Regions from separate parts of the Oceanobacillus sp. E9 genome, predicted to be linked through region 1. Evidence: a T-box and tRNA genes for the amino acid it is inferred to sense, from the RefSeq annotation. Region 1 holds a T-box; the other holds one or more tRNA genes.
What was found. A T-box is a leader RNA that pairs with one kind of tRNA and senses whether it is charged. The one in region 1 lies ahead of serS (serine--tRNA ligase), so its partner is inferred to be a tRNA-Ser.

Region 1 (12,260 bases):
CTTGGAATCCATACTTCAATATCGTATTTCTTCGCTGCAGTAAATCCTAAATCTCCAGTGCACATGCTCATTACACGATAAGGAAGCTTTAGCAGTTGTAAGACTTTTTCCGCTTCTCCTGTTAATCTTTCTAATACTTCGTAAGAATCCTCTGGTTTTACGAAATTAACCAGTTCTACTTTATTAAACTGATGCTGGCGAATTAATCCGCGTGTATCTCTTCCCGCAGATCCTGCCTCAGAACGAAAGCTGGCACTAAATGCTACGTATTTTTTAGGGAGATCATCCATTCCAAGAATTTCTTCACGATGATAGTTAGTCACTGGTACTTCTGCTGTCGGAACCATAAAATAATCCCATTCTTCTAATTTAAACGCATCCTCTTCAAATTTAGGAAGCTGTCCTGTTCCAGTCATACTTGTTCGATTTACAATATACGGTGGAAGCATTTCTTGATAGCCATGCTCATCTGCATGTAAATCCATCATAAAGTTCCATAATGCTCGCTCTAATCTTGCTCCTAAGCCTTTATAAAAAACAAAACGACTTCCTGTTACTTTTCCAGCACGCTCAAAATCTAAAATGTCTAGATTTGTCGCAACATCCCAATGAGGTTGTGCTTCAAATGCAAAATTAGGCACCTCTCCCCATTTTCTTGCTTCAATATTATCTTCTTCATCTTCACCAACTGGAACGCTCTCATGAGGTAGATTTGGAATCGACAGCATAATTTGTTCTAGCTTTTCTTCAATATCCTTCAATTGTTTATCTAATGCAGCAATTTCTTGGCCAACTTCTCGCATCTCTTTAATTGCAGGTTCTGCATCTTTTTTCTCTCTTTTAAGTTCAGATATTTTCTTGGTAGCTTCGTTTCTTTTTGCCTTTAACTTCTCAGTTTCTGCAATTAATTGACGACGTTTCGTGTCTAATTCACCAAATTTATCTAAATCCGCTAAATCTTCTCCACGATGCTTTAAACGTCGCTGTACATCTTCAAAATTTTGTCGTAGATATTTCATATCTAACATGTTCCAATTCCTCCTTTTATATATCAAATCGGTATTGATAGTAATACAGGGAAAAAATATAAATATCCAAATAAAAAACTCCCGTCCCTGTGAAAAAGGGACGAGAGTGTTATTTCCCGCGTTGCCACCCTGATTGAAGGCATATGTATACCTTCCGGCTCTAATAACTTTTAACGGTGTCTGCCGTGCTTACTTACAGAATTAATTCCTTCATAAGCATGTTCAAGGATGGATTCATTATAGTTGAACGTCAATTTACACCAACCATTGACTCTCTAAAGATCAAACTATCACTACTACTTCCTATCATTACATCTCATTTATTAAGGTATATCATAATCAATTTTTACCAACATTGCAAGACCTTATACAAAAGTTAATAAGATTGCCTAGTTAGTATCGTTCAAAATAGAAAGGATTAGCTAAATAAGCCTTTAATCCAATCCACTGCACTTGTAAATATATTTACAAAGAAGTCTCCAATTGCTTGTAGCGTTAGCATAAACCAATTTGATTTTTCAACTGCTTCATTCGTTACAAGTGTGAATTCTCCTGTATTCGAACCTGCATCACTTATATATCCATAATCTTCGGTTTCACCATCATAGACAACCTTCGCTGTTCCAATTGCTTCATTTGCTTCAATGGGAGCAATTAATTCACCATCTTCATTCAATCGATCTTGATCTATGTTATATTCTAAATGATATAAATCTTTTTCGTCTGCTTTAATTGGTACACTCACGCTATCTTGAAGTGATATCGACACCTGGTCTTCTTTACCTTTTGCTACCGGTACCGTTTCATTTCCTTCTTCTTGATATCCTGCTGAAAATAGCTCTGTATTTTCAAAATTAGAGAAACCATAGTCTAATAACTTCGCTGTCTCTTCAAATCGTTCGGTTTCACTTCCAGTTTTCATTACTACGGTAATTAATCGTTGTCCATTACGTTCCGCTGTTCCTGTAAAACTATAACCAGCTAAGTCCGTAAAGCCTGTCTTTAACCCATCGACACCTTCATAATAATACGATGCTAGGTTTTCTCCTTCATGCGGAAGCATGTAGTTCCAGTTATTGATGGTTTGTCCGCCAAACGTGGTTTGCGGAATGCTAGAAATTTCTAATGCTTCTTCATAGTCATTAACTAAATGATAGGCTAATAGAGCTGCTGAACGTGCAGATAATAGATTCGTATCGTTTGGGTTTGTTCCCTCCGGATAATTATCACCTAAATCTTCATTATCTAATCCAGTAGAGTTTACAAACTTAAATTCTTGTAAACCCATTTCTTCACCTTTTTCATTCATCATTTTAACAAACTCAGATTCAGAACCAGCAATTAATTCTGCTAATGCAATTGTTGTTGCATTATCGGAGTTAATCGCCATCGCTTCATATAATTCTTTTACTGTATATTCCTGTTGTTGTTTTAATCCAACACCAGAAAAAGAATTATTTGCGGATATACTATATGGATAATCACTAATTTCTGTTGTTGTATCCCACGTGATATTGCCATTTTCAATTGCTTCCCAAACAAGATATTCTGTCATCATTTTTGTCATGCTAGCAGGAGGTAACGCAACATCAGGATTTTTTGCATACAGGACCTTGCCTGTTTCACCATCCACGAGTATTGCTGATTCAGATACTAGGTCTAATTCATTTGCTTGGACAGTTGTTGTGGCTGTCAACATGGATGTAAATACGAGGATGCTTGCTACCGCTAACAGTAAAACTTTGTTTAATTTATTTCTCAATTTCTTGTACCTCCATCATAAGTATCGCTATATTACATAATACTATGTATTCTGCTTAGCACCTTTCATATTTTAACATAGCAGACATAAAAAAAATAGATGAGGATTGTCCCCCCATCTATTTTAATCTAGGAATATGGCAATTGTATGGCAAAGGAAAAATTTATTTACATTTTTATTAAAAAATGATGATATTCACTTTACCAAGTAGTTATTCATGAAGTTTCACTTTATAACGAATAGTTTGGTGCTTCTTTCGTGATTTGTACATCATGTGGATGACTTTCACGTAATCCAGCATTTGTTATACGGATAAATTTACCATCATTACGAAGATCCTCTATTGTTTTTGTACCACAATATCCCATTCCAGAACGTAAACCACCAACAAGCTGATGGAATGTGTCACTCAATGGTCCTTTGTAAGCTACACGGCCTTCAATTCCTTCTGGTACAAGTTTTTTGCTTTCCGATTCACTCTGGAAATAACGATCTTTTGAACCAGCTTCCATGGCTCCAACCGAGCCCATTCCACGATATACTTTATATTGACGTCCTTGGAAGATTTCTGTTTCTCCCGGGCTTTCTGATACACCTGCGAACATACTTCCAATCATAACTGCATGTGCACCAGCTGCTAGTGCTTTTACAATATCGCCAGAGTATTTAATTCCTCCATCCGCGATAACCGGAACACCATACTCTGCAGCAGCTACAGCACAATCATGAACTGCAGTAATTTGTGGTACCCCTACTCCAGCTACAACACGAGTGGTACAAATAGATCCGGGTCCAATTCCTACTTTAACTACCGATACACCTGCTTCGATTAATGCTTTTGTCCCCTCTGATGTAGCTACATTACCAGCTATGATTTGAAGATCTGGGTATGCTTGACGAATATTTCTTAATTGGTCAAGTACTCCTTGTGAGTGTCCATGAGCTGTATCAATAACAATTGCATCGACTCCAACACTAACTAGTTTTTCAATGCGTTTCATCGCATCGCCAGTTACACCTACAGCTGCTCCTACGATTAATCTTCCTTGAGCATCTTTTGCTGAATTTGGGAATTCAATGACTTTCTCAATATCTTTAATTGTAATAAGTCCTTTTAATATATCTTGATTATCTACCAGTGGAAGTTTTTCAATTTTATATTTCTGAAGTAACTTTTCTGCTTCTTCTAAGGTTGTTCCTACAGGAGCAGTTACAAGATTTTCACTTGTCATTACTTCTGAAATAGAGATCGAATAATCTTGTATAAAACGAAGATCACGATTCGTTAAAATACCGACAAGTTTTTGTTCTTCAATATTGTTTACAATTGGAACACCAGAAATACGAAACTTACCCATTAAATGCTCTGCATCATAAACTTGATGCTCTGGAGTTAAAAAGAATGGATTCGTAATGACACCACTCTCAGAACGTTTTACTTTATCTACCTGTTCCGCTTGATCTTCAATCGACATATTTTTATGAATAACACCAAATCCACCTTGACGTGCCATTGCAATCGCCATTTCAGCTTCTGTAACTGTATCCATACCAGCACTAATGAATGGAGATTTTAATTTAAGCGTAGAAGTCAATTCAACACTTAAATCCACTTGATTTGGCAATACTTCCGATTTTGCAGGCATTAATAATACATCATCAAAGGTTAATCCTTCTTTTGCAAACTTGTCTTCTCTCATTTTTACTTCCTCCTTTTATATTTGAATTCCCATATTTTAACCGCTTTTGCAATTATAGCTAATAGCGGTAATATCATTTTCTAGGCATGAATAATGCCAGTAATCTCGCTCAAACTAAAAGTACTAACAAAGCTATTTTTATTTACATTACTCTATATTTTTCGCTTTTTCAAGAAGATAAATTTGTAAAAAAGAAGAACTGTAATTCAAAATATTATGATAGTTATGAGGTTGGATAATGATGGAAACAAATCAGTTGTTTACACATTTAAGTGCTCAAGAAAATGCACAGTCATTTTTACATAAATGTTATCAAAATATCGATGGACAAACGAAAAAAAGCTATCAAAATGGCACAACGTTTATGCACTATATTCAACACGGCATACAGTTTTATAAAAGTGGAGAAGAAAGCAGTCCAATTGTAAGACCGGTTCTTTATTTTTATGGCATGGTCCATCTCTTAAAAGGATGGTTATTAACCAAGCGTGCGGATTATCCTGAAAGTACTGCATTACTTGCCCATGGAGTAACTTCAAGAAAGCGAAAACGAAAGGATTATCAGTTTTTTGATGATGAAGTCAAGATTCAACAACAAGGACTTTTCCCATATTTTGCAAAACATATGTATCACTTCAACCCTTTTCCTTTGGAGAAAGCAACCATGCGATTATTATTAGCTAACATTCCTGAATTACATGTGTTATGGAACTATCAACAACGGAAAACATTAATTGATATAGGGGAAATTAATAGTGACCAATTATTATTTCCTACATCGATATTAGATCGTTTTCATTTGACACGAAATGCATTTGTACAGCGTATTCAACCTTTCCTTCCACCTATTAAGAGGGTTAGTGAACAAACTACTTTGTTTAGAATCGATTTACGAGAAGGAATAATGCAAGCTAATGGTCCATTTTTTGTTCATATGGATAATCAACGATTATATTTTCCTGCATCACGGGATATTTACTTTCCATACTCGGAAATAATCGTACATTATTTAATTTTGTATAATTTGAGTATGCTTTGTCGTTATGAGACAGAGTGGTGGGGCGAATTAATGGTATCAAAAGCAGATAGTGCTTATCCAATGATTGATCATTTTTTAGAAATTACGAGAAGGAAAATTCCTTATTTAATAGAGAAAGAGCTCCATTCTATTTATTCTGCATGTAACGAGAAGTAATTAATCTCTTTTTGAATACTATAAGAGATACCAATAAAATAGAATAGGCTCATCATTTTAGCCAATTATCTTATCTATATATAATTCCGGAAGCTGTTCTAACGAGAATATATCATCGCTGTCATTACTTTTTACAATCGGACGTGTTGGTTCTTGTTTATTTACAAATACAATTTCTCCAGTAATTCCGTTATTTAGTACTACTTTTGAATGTTCTAACCAGTTAGAGAAGATATTCAGAAATGTGTTCACTACGTCTGGATCATATAAACGAATCGTGCTAATATGTAATTCCTCTATTACATTCACGAGATTCCTTGCCTTACGATAACAGGTCGTGGTTGCCATTGCATGATAAGAATCCGCAACTGCTATAATCCGAGCATAAGGGTGTACTTTATTTAACGTCATGCCTAAAGGATATCCTTCTCCATTGCCCCGTTCGTGATGTTGTAAAACAGCGAGTTGTACTCCACTTGTTAAAGAAGGAAGATCTTTGATCATGGCATAACTTGTTTGTGGGTGTTTTTTGATATTTTTGAATTCTTCGGATGTTAAAGATCCTTGTTTTTGAATTACATCTGTATCCATTTTCGCCATTCCACAATCACAAAGAACTCCAGCCAACCCAACTTGAATCCATTCCCCTCGTCGATAGCCCATTTCCTTCGCGATGAACGCCGATATCAATGAAGTTGCTACACTATGATGAAAAATGTATTCGTCAGAACGTGCATAATGATGCAGAGAGAAAATCACATTGGCATCTATGTTCTCTAATTCCTCTAGCAAGGGAATAATAGCATTTCGTAAATCTGGTATAGAAATAGGCATAGATTGTTGCCATTGTAAAAATTGTTCTTTAAAGACATTTACAACATTTTTATACACTTTGAGAAAGTATTTATATCCATTTTCCTTATCCTGTATAGAAGCAGAACGAATATTATCTACTGCTTTCTTTTCTTCTGTTTGTTCTTTTACTTTCTTACTCGGTTTATTACCAGATAACGGCTCATCAATTTCGACAGTATCGATTAGAAATTTACGAATCATTTGGATTTGATGTTCTGTGAGTTCTGTCCCTTTTAATGCAATTGGCCGATTGGATTTACCGATAATATCTTTTTGTAATACATATCCAGGCATGAGATGTGAAGTCTTCACTTTCATATAACATTTCCCCCTAAGATAGATAATATGGAAGTGCTGCCTCTATTAACATAAGAGACAGCACTTCATTAACTATTCGTTATCTTCGTTTGACTCTGTTGATGAATCCGTTGTTTCTCCTTCTACTACTTCAATATCCTCGACTTCTTCTTCATCTTTTTCTATACGAGTAACCGTAGCTACTTCTTCACCATCCTGCAATCGAATTAAGTGAACCCCTTTTGTATTTCTACCCGTTTGTGAAATGTCCTGCACTTGTATTCGGATTAATACACCGGCAATAGTAATTAACATTAAGTCTTCGTCGCCATTTACTGCTTTCACAGCAACAACATATCCCGTCTTTTCATCTATTTTACAAGTAAATACCCCTTTACCTCCACGATTAATACGACGGTATTCTGCTTCATCGGTTTGTTTACCGAATCCTTTGTTGGTAACATGAAGAATTTTAGATCCTGGTTCTATAATTTCCATGGAAACAACGACATCATCGCCACGTAAGGAAATTCCTTTTACACCAGCAGCAGTTCGTCCCATAGACCGAATTTGTGTTTCTTCAAAACGAATAAGATAACCATTCTTCGTTGCTATCATTATTTCTTTTTGGCCATCAGTCAGACGAACAGAAATGAGTTCATCATCTTCCCTAAGGTTAACAGCAATTAATCCACCTTTACGGATATTACGGAATTTCTCAAGTGTTGTACGCTTCGCAATTCCATGTTTTGTTGTAAAGAATAAGTATGCTTCTTCATCAAATTGATTAACTGATATTACAGCATTTACCCATTCTCCTTTTTCAACTTGAAGGAGGTTGATAATCGGTATTCCTTTTGCAGTTCGGCTGAACTCCGGAATTTCATATCCTTTCGCTTTATATACCTTCCCTTTGTTGGTAAAGAAGAGGATCGTATCATGTGTAGAAGTAGATACTAGATGTTCTACAAAATCATCCTCATTGGTACCCATTCCTTGTATTCCGCGTCCACCACGTTTTTGTGTGCGGTACGTAGATGCAGGTAATCGCTTGATATAACCTTGATGAGTTAACGTTATTACGATATTTTCTTCTGGAATAAGATCTTCATCTTCAAAGAATCCTGCTCCACCTGCTACTATTTCTGTTCTTCGATCTTCTTTATATTTTTCTTTGATCTCCATTAATTCTTCACGAATGATTTCTAATACTTTTTCTTCATCCGCTAAAATTGCTTTTAATTCTTCAATCAAAGCCTTAAGCTCTTTATATTCATCTTCAATTTTTTCTCGTTCTAATCCAGTTAAACGTTGAAGACGCATATCTAAGATAGCTTGTGCTTGTTTCTCACTTAACTTAAATCTTTCCATTAAGCCTTCGCGGGCAATATCCGCTGTCTTTGAACTACGGATTAATTCGATTACTTCATCCAAGTGATCAAGTGCTATGCGTAGACCTTCTAGAATATGTGCACGTGCTTCCGCTTTATTTAATTCAAATTGCGTACGACGTTTTATGATGACTTTTTGATGCTCTAAGTAGTAGCTAAGACATTGCTTTATATTAAGAACTCTTGGTTGTCCATCTACAAGTGCTAGCATATTGATGCCGAAGGTAGTTTGTAGGGACGTATGCTTATATAAATTATTAAGTACAACATTCGCATTTGCATCACGTCTTAATTCAATGACAATACGCATTCCATTACGATCAGATTCATCACGCAGATCGGTGATACCTTCCACTTTCTTATCACGTACTAATTCTGCTATTTTTTCGATTAGCTTTGCTTTGTTAACCTGGTAAGGTAACTCAGTGACAATAATTGTTTCTTTATCATTTTTACCTTGTTCAATATTCAATTTCGCACGAATAGTAATCGATCCTTTACCAGTCTCATATGCTTTTCGAATACCGCTTCGTCCTAATATTTGTGCCGCTGTTGGAAAATCAGGTCCTGGAAGATGATTTTCCATTATTTCGTCTATAGTAATGTCAGGATTTTGACTAACGGCTAATACAGCATCAATTGTTTCACCTAAATGATGAGGTGGGATATTCGTCGCCATACCAACTGCAATTCCAGATGTACCATTTACTAGTAAATTAGGAAAACGTGCTGGAAATACAACAGGCTCTCTTTCTGTACCGTCATAGTTATCTTGATAATCGATCGTGTCTTTATTAATATCACGAAGTAATTCCATGGAAATTTTAGACATACGAGCTTCGGTATAACGCATTGCCGCTGCTGAGTCACCATCGACAGAACCGAAGTTTCCGTGACCATCTACTAACATATATCGATAACTAAAATCTTGAGCCATACGTACCATCGTTTCATATACAGCGGAATCACCATGTGGGTGATACTTACCAATAACTTCACCGACAATACGAGCTGACTTTTTATATGCTTTATCTGAATGCATACCTAAGTCATTCATCGCATAAAGAATACGACGATGAACTGGTTTCATTCCATCACGTACATCTGGTAATGCACGAGATACAATTACACTCATCGCATAATCAAGGAATGATGTACGCATTTCATTACTTATATTTATTTCCGATACTCTCGGACGATTTATATCTGCCATTCTTTCAATACCTCCCAATCACTAAGTGCAACTTAGTGATTTCCTTCAATCGATCTTCCGTTATCTATTTAATCCTTTATATTAAAACAAGAAAATACTAAGGTTAAATATCTAAGTTCTTCACATACTGTGCATTTTCTTCGATAAAGATTCGACGTGGCTCTACTTTGTCACCCATTAACATATCGAATACTTGGTCAGCATCAATCGCATCGCTTAACTCTACTTGCAGGAGTGTACGAGTATCTGGATCCATCGTTGTATCCCATAATTGATCTGCGTTCATTTCTCCTAGACCTTTATAACGTTGGATATTTGGTTTTGGTGCTTTTGGAATTTCGTCTAATATCCGATCCAATTCTTTATCATTATACGCATAATTCACCGTTTTTCCTTGCTTTATTTGATAAAGTGGTGGTTGGGCGATATAAATATAGCCGTGTTCAATAAGTGGACGCATATATCGGTAGAAGAAAGTTAATAATAATGTTCGAATATGTGCGCCATCTACATCCGCATCTGTCATGATAACGATTTTGTGATAACGTGCTTTGGAAATATCGAATTCTTCACCAACACCACTTCCTAAAGCTGTTATCATGGCACGTACTTCATTATTAGATAAAATACGATCCAAACGTGCTTTTTCAACGTTTAAAATTTTACCTCTCAATGGGAGGATTGCTTGGAAATGACGATCCCTTCCTGATTTTGCGGAACCTCCGGCTGAGTCCCCCTCTACAATATATAGTTCACTTATAGAGGCATCTCGTGAGGAACAGTCAGCTAACTTACCAGGTAAATTCGATATTTCTAAGTTACTTTTACGACGTGTAAGTTCTCTTGCTTTTTTTGCTGCAAGACGTGCCCGTGACGCCATCAATCCTTTTTCTACAATGATTTTTGCTATAGAAGGATTTTCATATAAAAATTTAGAAAATGTTTCAGAAAAGACTCCATCTGTAATCGCACGAACTTCACTATTTCCAAGTTTTGTCTTTGTTTGTCCTTCAAATTGCGGATCTGGATGCTTAATAGAAACGATCGTTGTCATTCCTTCACGAACATCGTCTCCAGATAAGTTCGAATCTCCATCCTTGATTAAACCGTTTTTCTTCGCATAATCATTTATGATACGTGTCAAACCACTACGGAAACCGACTTCATGTGATCCACCTTCATACGTATGGATATTGTTCGCAAATGAATATAAACTGCTTGCAAATCCATCATTGTATTGAATAGCTACCTCTACAGAAATCCCTTGGTCTTCTCCTTCTGCAAAGAAAGGCTCATGAAGAACTTCTTTATTTTTATTAATAAATTCAACATAAGAACTTATTCCGCCCTCATAGTGATACGTCACTTGTTCTTTGTCCGTACGTTTATCTTCAATCGAGATTTTTAATCCTTTATTTAAAAATGCAAGCTCACGAAGACGTTGCTCCAATGTATCAAAGTTATATTCTGTTGTTTCTGTGAAGATTTCTGAATCTGGTCTAAAGTGAGTTACAGTACCAGTAATATCGGTATCTCCAATCACTTCAATTTCTCCATCAGGAACACCTTTTTTGAAAGATAGAAAATGAACTTTCCCATCACGATGTACGTATACTTCTAATTCACTAGAAAGTGCATTTACAACTGATGCCCCTACGCCGTGTAATCCGCCAGAAACCTTATAACCGCCTCCACCGAATTTACCACCAGCATGTAGTACAGTCATAATTACTTCAAGTGCCGGTCTTCCAGTTTTTTGTTGGATATCAACTGGAATACCACGTCCATTATCCTTTACTGTAATACTATTATCTTCTTCAACCACTACTTCAATATGGTCACAATAGCCTGCCAATGCTTCATCAATACTATTATCGACGATTTCCCAAACTAAATGATGGAGCCCTTTTTCACTAGTTGAGCCGATATACATACCAGGTCTTTTTCTTACTGCTTCTAATCCTTCAAGAACTTGTATCTGATCTGCACCATATTCTTGGTTTTCCGTAATTTTATCTTCCATAGACATCTTCTCACACTCATTTCTGTTGAAATACACTTAAATAGGAGACCGATCTTTGTCGGTGTCCTTCTATTCGGAAGCTTCTTTTCAATCTATATTTAAAACGATTAAATGGATAGTTCATCTGAATAATCATCCAGTTTGTTAATCGTGGATATCATACTTGAACGTTTTTTTAACGTTGAAACGGACAATGAGCTAAAATACACATGATCTTCCGTTAGCATAATCGATTTAGCATTTTTTCTTGGGCCAGAGACTTTTTTAATTTTTTCCCAAGCCTCAATCATTTCATCAACAATGGAAGATGACGAAAGTAGATTGCAATCAATAATGGCTACGATCTCCTTTGTTCGAATGACATTTCCGTTTCCAATATGGATAAACATAAATCGTCACTTCCTTTTAATTTATTTCTGCTAATTTAATTAACTACACCATTGGTAACTCGAAATAGCTCTGCTTGTTGTAATGTCTCATGATGAATACCTTCCACACTTGTCGTTGATACAAATGTTTGTACTTTACCTTGAATGGTATTAAGTAAATGCGATTGGCGATAATCATCTAATTCACTTAGAACATCATCTAATAGCAAGATAGGATATTCCCCAACCTCTTGATAAATCAGCTCTATTTCCGCCAATTTAATCGATAAAGCAGTTGTGCGCTGCTGACCTTGTGAACCGTAAGTTTGAACATCTTTTCCATTCACATAAAAAATCAAATCATCTCGATGTGGGCCAACTAAAGTGGTTCCACGCTCTATCTCCTTTTGCTTTACATCAGAAAACTT
Region 2 (11,925 bases), on a different contig from region 1:
AGTTTAACTATGAAAGGAAGGGTTCACATGAGTTTTCAACATCGTCAAATAGAAAAGAAATGGCAAAATTATTGGGAAGATAATAAAACATTTAAAACTGATACGTTCTCCAATAAGGAAAAGTTTTATGCATTAGATATGTTTCCTTATCCATCAGGGCAAGGATTACATGTAGGACATCCGGAGGGATACACCGCTACAGATATTTTAGCCCGTATGAAACGTATGCAAGGATATGAAGTAATGCACCCAATGGGTTGGGATGCATTTGGTCTCCCGGCCGAGCAATATGCAATTGACACTGGTAATAGTCCTGCAGAATTTACAAATCAAAATATCAATACGTTTAAACGTCAGATAAAAGAATTAGGTTTCTCTTACGACTGGGATAGAGAAATAAATACAACTGATCCAAATTACTATAAATGGACGCAATGGATCTTTAAAAAATTATATGAAAACGATCTAGCCTATATGGATGAAGTAGCGGTGAATTGGTGTCCAGCCCTTGGTACTGTTCTTGCAAATGAAGAAGTGATTGATGGCAAGAGTGAACGAGGCGGGCACCCTGTAATCCGTAAGCCAATGAAACAATGGATGCTAAAAATTACTGCATACGCAGATCGTTTACTAGAAGATTTGGATGAATTAGATTGGCCAGATAGTCTAAAAGAAATGCAACGAAATTGGATTGGACGTTCAGAAGGTGCAGAAGTTACTTTCTCTATTAAAGGAAATGAAGGTACGTTTACTGTATTTACTACTCGTCCTGATACATTATTTGGAGCAACATATGCTGTTGTCGCACCGGAACATCCATTAGTAAAAGAAATTACAACGACAGATCAAAAAGAAGCAGTTCACAACTATTTAGATGAAATACAGACCAAATCAGATTTGGAAAGAACAGACTTAGCTAAAGATAAGACAGGTGTATTTACCGGTGCTTATGCAATTAATCCGGTAAATGGAGAAGAAATGCCAATCTGGGTGGCGGATTATGTATTAATGAGTTATGGGACGGGTGCAATTATGGCTGTTCCTGCACATGATGAACGCGATTATGAATTTGCAAATACATTTGCTTTACCTATTAAAGAAGTAGTTACTGGTGGTAATGTAGATGAAGAAGCTTATACTGGTGATGGTGAACATGTTAATTCTGATTTCTTAAATGGCTTGGGCAAAGAAGAAGCAATTACAAAAATGATTAATTGGCTTGAAACTGAAGGTAGTGGCGAGAAGAAAATAACTTATCGTCTACGTGACTGGTTGTTTGCTCGTCAACGTTATTGGGGGGAACCGATTCCGATTATTCATTGGGAAGACGGTACAATGACGGCAGTTCCGGATGAGGAATTGCCACTGACACTTCCTCAGGTTTCTGAGATTAAACCTTCAGGAACGGGAGAATCGCCATTAGCAAATAATATTGATTGGGTGAATGTAGTTGACCCGGAGACTGGTATGAAAGGTCGCCGTGAAACAAATACAATGCCACAATGGGCAGGGAGCTGCTGGTATTTCTTACGCTACATTGATCCAAATAATACAGAGCAATTGGCAGATCCAAAAGCATTAGAGGAATGGCTTCCTATTGATATTTATGTTGGGGGAGCAGAACATGCGGTACTCCATCTGCTGTATGCTCGTTTCTGGCATAAATTCTTATTTGACATTGGTGTTGTTTCCACAAAAGAACCGTTCCAGAAGCTATATAATCAAGGAATGATTCTTGGTGAAGGCAACGAGAAAATGAGTAAATCAAAAGGAAATGTAGTAAATCCTGATGATATAATCGATTCTCATGGTGCAGACACACTACGTCTATATGAGATGTTTATGGGACCACTAGATGCTTCGGTTGCTTGGTCCACAAATGGATTAGATGGATCACGTAGATTTTTAGATCGTGTATGGAGATTGTATGTAGGTGATGATGGTGCCCTTACAGATAAAATTATTGATGATGAATCAACGGAATTAGATAAGATTTATCATGAGACTGTGAAAAAAGTGACAGATGACTTTGAGAATATGCATTTCAACACAGGTATTTCGCAAATGATGGTATTTATAAATGAGTGCTATAAAGCGAATAAAATCCCTAAAAATTATGCGGAAGGCTTTGTTAAATTGTTATCGCCAGTTGCACCTCATTTAAGTGAAGAAATCTGGCAAAAACTTGGGCATTCTGAATCGATTAGTAAGGCTACATGGCCAGCATATGATGAATCAAAGTTAGTGGAAGATGAAGTGGAAGTTGTTCTACAAATTATGGGTAAAGTTCGATCTAAGATTCACGTTCCTGTTGATATTAGCAAGGACGCTCTTGAGAAAGCAGCACTAGATGACGAAAGCATGCAAAAATGGTTAGAAGGAAAAACTATTCGTAAAGTTATCGTTGTGCCAGGAAAGCTTGTAAATGTAGTAGCAAATTAAGAAAAGAAGCATTGGCATGTAATTGGCCAATGCTTCTTTTCTTAATGATTATTCATTTTTATTTTCCTCTGGTATTTCTTCCGTTGCGTTATCTGATTTCCATGTGGTTTTTAATAATTTCCATTTTCCTTTTTCGTAATACCATAGTGATTCTACAACACCGATTCCATCTGCATGATAAGCTCCACTAATTTGTTGATAACTTTTTAAACCATATCCATTTCTTTCACTGAGATCTACAGGTTCAAACATAGCAACTGGGTCTATCATTAATGAAGTAGGTTCTAATAAATTTCCTTTGTCATCATAAATATTGAGTCGGATATATTCTTTTTTGCGATCAGATAAATCAATAATAATTGGATCTTCTCCAGGAAGTAAAGATATTGATGCCTTGAAATTATCAATAAACTTTCCTTCTATTGACTGATTGTTTGGTAATGGAATTTCTATCAACTGATTATTTTCGATTGTATGGAGTTTACTTGTATATAAACCACCACTACCACCTGTAGCACTCTGATAAAAAATATCATTTTGGTTATCATGGTTTAAATCAACGAATTGTAAAGAAGGTTCATAACCTCCGCCATAAGGGATTGTCCAAGAATGATTATTTACATCGGTAATATCAGCCCATATATGCTGATAATATTGGCCATCAGGAGCAAATAGTTCGCCTTTTAAATCAATTGTATCGCTCTGACCATCACCGGTTACATCTTCATGATATGAATGAATAGAAATCGGATCTGTCGGCTGTTCAACTACAGGACTTATCATAGAAAGAGTTAATAGAAGTGAAAAAAAGTACAGCATGTGGTCACCGCCTTTTATTAATTATTAAGTAGGCTTATTTTAATCAAAGATATTGCATCCTATTCTTAAACCAAGTAATATTAAAATTAGAAAATCTTGACTTTAAGAAGGATGGGATTAACATGGCTGAAATTAAAGAAATTTCTCCGGAAGAAGTAGAAAAGATAAAAAATGAAAATAATGTAGTACTAGTTGATGTGCGTGAAGATGATGAAGTTGCGCAAGGAATCATTGAAAATGCTAAGCATATTAAACTGGGTGATATTACACAAGAATATGGGAATTTAAGTAAAGATAAAGAATATATAATGATTTGTCGCTCTGGAAGAAGAAGTTATAACGCTTCTGAATTTTTACAAGAGCAAGGCTTTAATGTGAAAAATATGAGCGGTGGAATGCTAGAATGGAAAGGTGAAACAATTTCTAAATAACTTTAGAAACGTTTGTTTTTACAAATGAGTGTTGTTCTAATATAAAAAGATCCCAAACAGAATTGGGATCTTTTTATATTTAGAACAAATTCGAGTTTTAGAAAACATATTTATATTTCTACCTCAATAGCAAAAACTGTAGTATTTAACGTTTTTAATAGTTTTTTTTAAAAAAGCTTGTAAAAAAATAATATTTATAGTAAAGTATAAAAGTTCGCTTATTTAAGTGATACATTTTAAATAAACAGGGTTGACTTCTTTAAGTATAGATGCTACAATGGTTATCCACCAATTGAGGACAAGATTAACTATAAACCTTGCGAAATTCCTCGAAAAAAGTTGTTGACACATCTTTTTATGCGTGGTAAATTAATAAAGTCGCTTTTTGAGAGCGACACAGAAATTGCTCTTTGAAAACTGAACAAAACAACTTGGCTCAGGACGAACGCTGGCGGCGTGCCTAATACATGCAAGTCGAGCGCAGGAAGTTATCTGATCCTCTTTTAGAGGTGACGATAATGGAATGAGCGGCGGACGGGTGAGTAACACGTAGGCAACCTGCCTGTAAGACTGGGATAACTCGTGGAAACGCGAGCTAATACCGGATAACACTTTTCATCTCCTGATGAGAAGTTGAAAGGCGGCTTTTGCTGTCACTTACAGATGGGCCTGCGGCGCATTAGCTAGTTGGTAAGGTAATGGCTTACCAAGGCGACGATGCGTAGCCGACCTGAGAGGGTGATCGGCCACACTGGGACTGAGACACGGCCCAGACTCCTACGGGAGGCAGCAGTAGGGAATCTTCCGCAATGGACGAAAGTCTGACGGAGCAACGCCGCGTGAGTGATGAAGGTTTTCGGATCGTAAAACTCTGTTGTTAGGGAAGAACAAGTGCCATAGTAACTGATGGCACCTTGACGGTACCTAACCAGAAAGCCACGGCTAACTACGTGCCAGCAGCCGCGGTAATACGTAGGTGGCAAGCGTTGTCCGGAATTATTGGGCGTAAAGCGCTCGCAGGCGGTTCTTTAAGTCTGATGTGAAATCTTACGGCTCAACCGTAAACGTGCATTGGAAACTGGGGAACTTGAGTGCAGAAGAGGAGAGTGGAATTCCACGTGTAGCGGTGAAATGCGTAGAGATGTGGAGGAACACCAGTGGCGAAGGCGACTCTCTGGTCTGTAACTGACGCTGAGGAGCGAAAGCGTGGGGAGCGAACAGGATTAGATACCCTGGTAGTCCACGCCGTAAACGATGAGTGCTAGGTGTTAGGGGGTTTCCGCCCCTTAGTGCTGAAGTTAACGCATTAAGCACTCCGCCTGGGGAGTACGGCCGCAAGGCTGAAACTCAAAAGAATTGACGGGGGCCCGCACAAGCGGTGGAGCATGTGGTTTAATTCGAAGCAACGCGAAGAACCTTACCAGGTCTTGACATCCTCTGAACACTCTAGAGATAGAGTTTTCCCTTCGGGGACAGAGTGACAGGTGGTGCATGGTTGTCGTCAGCTCGTGTCGTGAGATGTTGGGTTAAGTCCCGCAACGAGCGCAACCCTTGATCTTAGTTGCCAGCATTCAGTTGGGCACTCTAAGGTGACTGCCGGTGACAAACCGGAGGAAGGTGGGGACGACGTCAAATCATCATGCCCCTTATGACCTGGGCTACACACGTGCTACAATGGATGGAACAAAGGGAAGCGAACCCGCGAGGTCAAGCAAATCCCACAAAACCATTCTCAGTTCGGATTGTAGGCTGCAACTCGCCTACATGAAGCCGGAATCGCTAGTAATCGCGGATCAGCATGCCGCGGTGAATACGTTCCCGGGCCTTGTACACACCGCCCGTCACACCACGAGAGTTGGTAACACCCGAAGTCGGTGAGGTAACCTTTTGGAGCCAGCCGCCGAAGGTGGGACTAATGATTGGGGTGAAGTCGTAACAAGGTAGCCGTATCGGAAGGTGCGGCTGGATCACCTCCTTTCTAAGGATATATATAGGAAGTGCAGGCGCCTTGCTTATCGATGTACAGATTGGAGATCTCCAGACGAGATAAAGGAAACACGAATGTAATTCGATGTTGACTTATCGTAGGATGGAAATCGAAATCTGCTAGTCGATAGGCGCCGGAACTAGACTGTATTAACGGAATCGTACTTGGTTGTTTGGTTCAGTTTTGAGAGAGTAATTCTCTTTAAACATTGTATATGAGATGGGCCTGTAGCTCAGCTGGTTAGAGCGCACGCCTGATAAGCGTGAGGTCGGTGGTTCGAGTCCACTCAGGCCCACCATCTAACATAATAGATATATGGGGCCTTAGCTCAGCTGGGAGAGCGCCTGCCTTGCACGCAGGAGGTCAGCGGTTCGATCCCGCTAGGCTCCATTTTTGTACCTTGAAAACTAAATAAGAGTAACAACGACATCAAAAAGTAGAAAGCTGAAGCGACTGTACAGTGACGTATGAACTGGACTGAACCGAAGGAGATAAAGAAAACACGATGAACGTATGTGAATCGATGTTGACTTATCGTACGGAGGAGAAGGAAGTTACACTAGTCACTAGGAGCTGAAGCTGGATTGAAACTTTTTTGAAACAAGGCTATTAAATTAGCACGCTTATTTACTGAAATAACAACTTAGTTAAGTGAATAAGGGCGCACGGTGGATGCCTTGGCACTAGGAGCTGAAGAAGGACGGGACTAACACCGATATGCCTCGGGGAGTTGTAAGTAAACTTTGATCCGGGGATTTCCGAATGGGGAAACCCACTGTTCGTAATGGAGCAGTACCTATACCTCAATACATAGGGTATAGGGAGCAGACCCGGGGAACTGAAACATCTCAGTACCTGGAGGAAGAGAAAGAAACCTCGATTTCCTGAGTAGCGGCGAGCGAAACGGAAAGAGCCCAAACCAGAAAGCTTGCTTTCTGGGGTTGTAGGACACTCCTTTGGAGTTACAAAGAAATTCTTTAAATGAATCGATCTGGAAAGATCAGCCGAAGAAGGTAACAGCCCTGTAATTGAAAAAGAATTTCCTCCGGAGTGTATCCTGAGTACGGCGGAACACGTGGAATTCCGTCGGAATCCGGGAGGACCATCTCCCAAGGCTAAATACTCCCTAGTGACCGATAGTGAACCAGTACCGTGAGGGAAAGGTGAAAAGCACCCCGGAAGGGGAGTGAAATAGAACCTGAAACCGTGTGCCTACAAGTAGTCGAAGCCCGTTAATGGGTGACGGCGTACCTTTTGTAGAATGGACCGGCGAGTTACGATCCCATGCAAGGTTAAGTGGAAGACACGGAGCCGCAGCGAAAGCGAGTCTGAATAGGGCGATATAGTATGTGGTCGTAGACCCGAAACCGTGTGATCTACCCATGTCCAGGGTGAAGGTCAGGTAACACTGACTGGAGGCCCGAACCCACGTATGTTGAAAAATGCGGGGATGAGGTGTGGGTAGGGGTGAAATGCCAATCGAACACGGAGATAGCTGGTTCTCTCCGAAATAGCTTTAGGGCTAGCCTCAAGATGATGAGTACTGGAGGTAGAGCACTGATTGGACTAGGGGCCCCTACCGGGTTACCGAATTCAGTCAAACTCCGAATGCCAGTTACTTAAACTTGGGAGTCAGACTATGGGTGATAAGGTTCATAGTCGAAAGGGAAACAGCCCAGACCGCCAGCTAAGGTCCCAAAGTATACGTTAAGTGGAAAAGGATGTGGAGTTGCCCAGACAACCAGGATGTTGGCTTAGAAGCAGCCACCATTTAAAGAGTGCGTAATAGCTCACTGGTCGAGTGACTCTGCGCCGAAAATGTACCGGGGCTAAACGTATCACCGAAGCTGCGGATTGTTCTTACGAACAATGGTAGGAGAGCGTTCTAAGTGCTGTGAAGTCAGACCGTGAGGACTGGTGGAGCGCTTAGAAGTGAGAATGCCGGTATGAGTAGCGAAAAAAGAGTGAGAATCTCTTTCACCGAATGCCTAAGGTTTCCTGAGGAAGGCTCGTCCTCTCAGGGTTAGTCGGGACCTAAGCCGAGGCCGACAGGCGTAGGCGATGGACAACAGGTAGATATTCCTGTACCACCTCATGATTGTTTGAGCGATGGGGGGACGCAGTAGGATAAGGAATGCGCACCGATGGATGTGTGCGCCCAAGCAGTGAGAAAGTCAGATAGGCAAATCCGTCTGGCAATTTCAAGCTGTGATGGGGAGGGAAATAAAGTACCGAAGTTCCGGATTTCACACTGCCAAGAAAAGCCTCTAGTTAGATCATAGGTGCCCGTACCGCAAACCGACACAGGTAGGCGAGGAGAGAATCCTAAGGTGAGCGGGAGAACTCTCGTTAAGGAACTCGGCAAAATGACCCCGTAACTTCGGGAGAAGGGGTGCTCCTTTTAAGGAGGAGCCGCAGTGAATAGGCCCAAGCGACTGTTTAGCAAAAACACAGGTCTCTGCGAAGCCGAAAGGCGAAGTATAGGGGCTGACACCTGCCCGGTGCTGGAAGGTTAAGGGGACGAGTTAGCTCTTCGGAGCGAAGCTTTGAACCGAAGCCCCAGTAAACGGCGGCCGTAACTATAACGGTCCTAAGGTAGCGAAATTCCTTGTCGGGTAAGTTCCGACCCGCACGAAAGGTGCAACGACTTGGGCACTGTCTCAACGAGAGACCCGGTGAAATTATACTATGCGTGAAGATGCGCATTACCCGCGACAGGACGGAAAGACCCCGTGGAGCTTTACTGTAGCCTGATATTGAATGTTTGTGCAGCTTGTACAGGATAGGTGGGAGCCTTTGAAGCGTGAGCGCTAGCTTACGTGGAGGCACCCGTGGGATACCACCCTCGCTGTATGAACATTCTAACCCAGGACCGTAATCCGGTTCGGAGACAGTGTCAGGCGGGCAGTTTGACTGGGGCGGTCGCCTCCCAAAGAGTAACGGAGGCGCCCAAAGGTTCCCTCAGAATGGTTGGAAATCATTCGTAGAGTGTAAAGGCAGAAGGGAGCTTGACTGCGAGACCTACAAGTCGAGCAGGGACGAAAGTCGGGCTTAGTGATCCGGTGGTTCCGCATGGAAGGGCCATCGCTCAACGGATAAAAGCTACCCCGGGGATAACAGGCTTATCTCCCCCAAGAGTTCACATCGACGGGGAGGTTTGGCACCTCGATGTCGGCTCATCGCATCCTGGGGCTGTAGTCGGTCCCAAGGGTTGGGCTGTTCGCCCATTAAAGCGGTACGCGAGCTGGGTTCAGAACGTCGTGAGACAGTTCGGTCCCTATCCGTCGTGGGCGTTGGAAGTTTGAGAGGAGCTGTCCTTAGTACGAGAGGACCGGGATGGACACACCGCTGGTGTACCAGTTGTTCCGCCAGGAGCATGGCTGGGTAGCTACGTGTGGAAAGGATAAGTGCTGAAAGCATCTAAGCATGAAGCCCCCCTCAAGATGAAACTTCCCATCACTTCGAGTGAGTAAGATCCCTCAGAGACGATGAGGTTGATAGGTCCGAGGTGGAAGCGTGGCGACACGTGCAGCTGACGGATACTAATTGATCGAGGACTTATCTAAGTTCTTAGAATGATGTCACGTTACTCTTATTTAGTTTTTAGGGTACAATCCTAAAAAAAGTGTTGCATTTTGTCTAAGGAATGCATATAATATAACTTGTCCTTATTTTTTTGGACTACATATTATACGAAAGTCTGGTAGCGATAGCGAAGAGGCCACACCTGTTCCCATGCCGAACACAGAAGTTAAGCTCTTCAGCGCCGATGGTAGTTGGGGCTTTGCCCCTGCAAGAGTAGGACGCCGCCAGGCGATATTAAATTATTATTTCCGGGTTTGCCTTTAAGGACAAGCGATGAAAGATAAATATCATTATTTATGGATCATTCCACAGTAGCTCAGTGGTAGAGCAATCGGCTGTTAACCGATCGGTCGTAGGTTCGAATCCTACCTGTGGAGCCATGGAGAGCTGTCCGAGAGGCCGAAGGAGCACGATTGGAAATCGTGTAAGCCGCTACCGCGGCTTCGAGGGTTCGAATCCCTCGCTCTCCGCCATTACACAATGGCCCGTTGGTCAAGCGGTTAAGACACCGCCCTTTCACGGCGGTAACACGGGTTCGAATCCCGTACGGGTCACCAATAATAATGTGGAGGATTAGCTCAGCTGGGAGAGCACCTGCCTTACAAGCAGGGGGTCGCAGGTTCGAGCCCTGCATCCTCCACCATATATAAAGTATAGTATTCCTCATATCGCGGGGTGGAGCAGTCTGGTAGCTCGTTGGGCTCATAACCCAAAGGTCGCAGGTTCAAATCCTGCCCCCGCAACCAAATAATAATGGTCCGGTAGTTCAGTTGGTTAGAATGCCTGCCTGTCACGCAGGAGGTCGCGGGTTCGAGTCCCGTCCGGACCGCCATCTAAATTAATTGGTTTATAGAAACAACATATGGCTTGGTAGCTCAGTCGGTAGAGCAGAGGACTGAAAATCCTTGTGTCGGCGGTTCGATTCCGTCCCGAGCCACTTTTTTATTTTTACGGAGGGGTAGCGAAGTGGCTAAACGCGGCGGACTGTAAATCCGCTCCTTCGGGTTCGGCAGTTCGAATCTGCCCCCCTCCACCATTTTTAATAAATATTTAGGGGTATAGTTTAATGGTAAAACGAAGGTCTCCAAAACCTTTGATGTGGGTTCGATTCCTACTACCCCTGCCAATATGGCGGTCGTGGCGAAGTGGTTAACGCACCGGATTGTGGCTCCGGCATTCGTGGGTTCAATCCCCACCGGTCGCCCTTTTTTAAATTTCAATATAGTGATTGGGCCATAGCCAAGCGGTAAGGCATCGGGTTTTGATCCCGTGTACCCCAGGTTCGAATCCTGGTGGCCCAGCCATTGCGGAAGTAGTTCAGTGGTAGAACACCACCTTGCCAAGGTGGGGGTCGCGGGTTCGAATCCCGTCTTCCGCTCCAGAGGTAGTGGCGGTATAGCCAAGTGGTAAGGCAGAGGTCTGCAAAACCTTTATCACCGGTTCAAATCCGGTTACCGCCTCCAATATGCCGGTGTGGCGGAATTGGCAGACGCGCACGACTCAAAATCGTGTTCCTTACGGAGTGTCGGTTCGACCCCGACCACCGGTATTTTTAGCTTTTTGTAGAACAAAATTGAAGAAACTTCAAACACCCATGAGCGTTGCTATATCAATGTTTTTGGGTGTTTTTTTATTTTGATGAAATCAAGTGAAAAGGATTAGTTTTATATTTTTTTTACACATTTTTTACACAAAGATTTTTTATTAAATCGTGCTTTTCCAATTCACATATATTTTAAAAATTCTATTCATAATGAAAGAGTGGTGGATCGTGAAAATAAGTAAGATTCTTTTACATAATTACAAATTGTTTAAAGACGAAGTAATACACGTAAATCCGGATTATAATATTTTTGTCGGTAATAACGACTCTGGTAAGAGTACTCTGTTAGAAGCAATTCAAACAGTGATAAGTGGAAAACTAAATAACTATTCCTTCGAACGTCAGCTTAAGGCTTCTTGTTTTAATCAGCAAATAAGAGATGAGTTTAGAAAAAAACTTGATCAAAAAAACATCGACGAACTTCCCAAAATAATAGTTGAAGTATACTTAAATGATGATGGAATTAATTCGGAATTAAAAGGGACAAACAATTCATTAGGTGAAGATTGCCCTGGAATACGTATGTCAGTAAATTTTAACTCAATTTATGCAGATGCATTTAAAACAATGCTAGATGCTGAAGAAATATATGATATTCCAGTTGAATTTTATGAAGTTAAGTGGACAGACTTTTCAGGAGATCCTGTTGTATTTAGAACTTTACCTTTTAAAGTATCTCTTTTGGATACCACTAAGAAAGATTACAGTAACTCAGTAAATAGATTTGTAAATTCAAGTGTAGCAGAGCACTTGACTGATGAAGAGAAAGCTAGTTTGGCAAGAAATTATCGGAAAATGAAATTTGATTTTAATTCAAATGAAAGTGTAAAAAACTTAAATGATAGAATAGAAAAAAACGTTCGTTTAGACGATAAAAAAATTAAACTTGGAATTAAAGAAGAAGTATTAGATGCTTGGAAAAATGAAGTTTCTATAGATGTCGAAGCAATACCTTTTGAAGACATAGGATTTGGTAGTCAAAATCTTATTAAGATGGAACTAGTGTTAAATGAGGAATCTCAAAAATCTAATTTTATTTTATTTGAAGAACCGGAAAA

Region 2: it has a tRNA-Ser gene. The T-box ahead of serS (serine--tRNA ligase) is inferred to sense a tRNA for this amino acid. The anticodon was not compared.

The regions. Positions count from the first base shown of each region.
Region 1 is NZ_LSNA01000001.1:674,223-686,482, reverse strand. Features, by position in the region: gene serS (serine--tRNA ligase) at 1-1,028, opposite strand, end outside; T-box leader at 1,122-1,347, opposite strand; gene AQ616_RS03215 (serine hydrolase) at 1,447-2,790, opposite strand; gene guaB (IMP dehydrogenase) at 3,021-4,490, opposite strand; gene AQ616_RS03205 (YaaC family protein) at 4,729-5,685, shown strand; gene AQ616_RS03200 (HD-GYP domain-containing protein) at 5,743-6,858, opposite strand; gene gyrA (DNA gyrase subunit A) at 6,931-9,441, opposite strand; gene gyrB (DNA topoisomerase (ATP-hydrolyzing) subunit B) at 9,545-11,470, opposite strand; gene remB (extracellular matrix regulator RemB) at 11,572-11,853, opposite strand; gene recF (DNA replication/repair protein RecF) at 11,889-12,260, opposite strand, start outside.
Region 2 is NZ_LSNA01000007.1:75,649-87,573, forward strand. Features, by position in the region: gene leuS (leucine--tRNA ligase) at 28-2,442, shown strand; gene AQ616_RS09955 (hypothetical protein) at 2,491-3,261, opposite strand; gene AQ616_RS09960 (rhodanese-like domain-containing protein) at 3,384-3,692, shown strand; rRNA gene AQ616_RS09965 (16S ribosomal RNA) at 4,104-5,670, shown strand; tRNA gene AQ616_RS09970 (tRNA-Ile) at 5,901-5,977, shown strand; tRNA gene AQ616_RS09975 (tRNA-Ala) at 5,997-6,069, shown strand; rRNA gene AQ616_RS09980 (23S ribosomal RNA) at 6,325-9,245, shown strand; rRNA gene rrf (5S ribosomal RNA) at 9,379-9,494, shown strand; tRNA gene AQ616_RS09990 (tRNA-Asn) at 9,570-9,644, shown strand; tRNA gene AQ616_RS09995 (tRNA-Ser) at 9,646-9,737, shown strand; tRNA gene AQ616_RS10000 (tRNA-Glu) at 9,747-9,821, shown strand; tRNA gene AQ616_RS10005 (tRNA-Val) at 9,832-9,907, shown strand; tRNA gene AQ616_RS10010 (tRNA-Met) at 9,934-10,010, shown strand; tRNA gene AQ616_RS10015 (tRNA-Asp) at 10,020-10,096, shown strand; tRNA gene AQ616_RS10020 (tRNA-Phe) at 10,129-10,201, shown strand; tRNA gene AQ616_RS10025 (tRNA-Tyr) at 10,217-10,300, shown strand; tRNA gene AQ616_RS10030 (tRNA-Trp) at 10,317-10,390, shown strand; tRNA gene AQ616_RS10035 (tRNA-His) at 10,396-10,468, shown strand; tRNA gene AQ616_RS10040 (tRNA-Gln) at 10,494-10,568, shown strand; tRNA gene AQ616_RS10045 (tRNA-Gly) at 10,571-10,645, shown strand; tRNA gene AQ616_RS10050 (tRNA-Cys) at 10,654-10,727, shown strand; tRNA gene AQ616_RS10055 (tRNA-Leu) at 10,732-10,813, shown strand; gene AQ616_RS10060 (ATP-dependent nuclease) at 11,018-11,925, shown strand, end outside.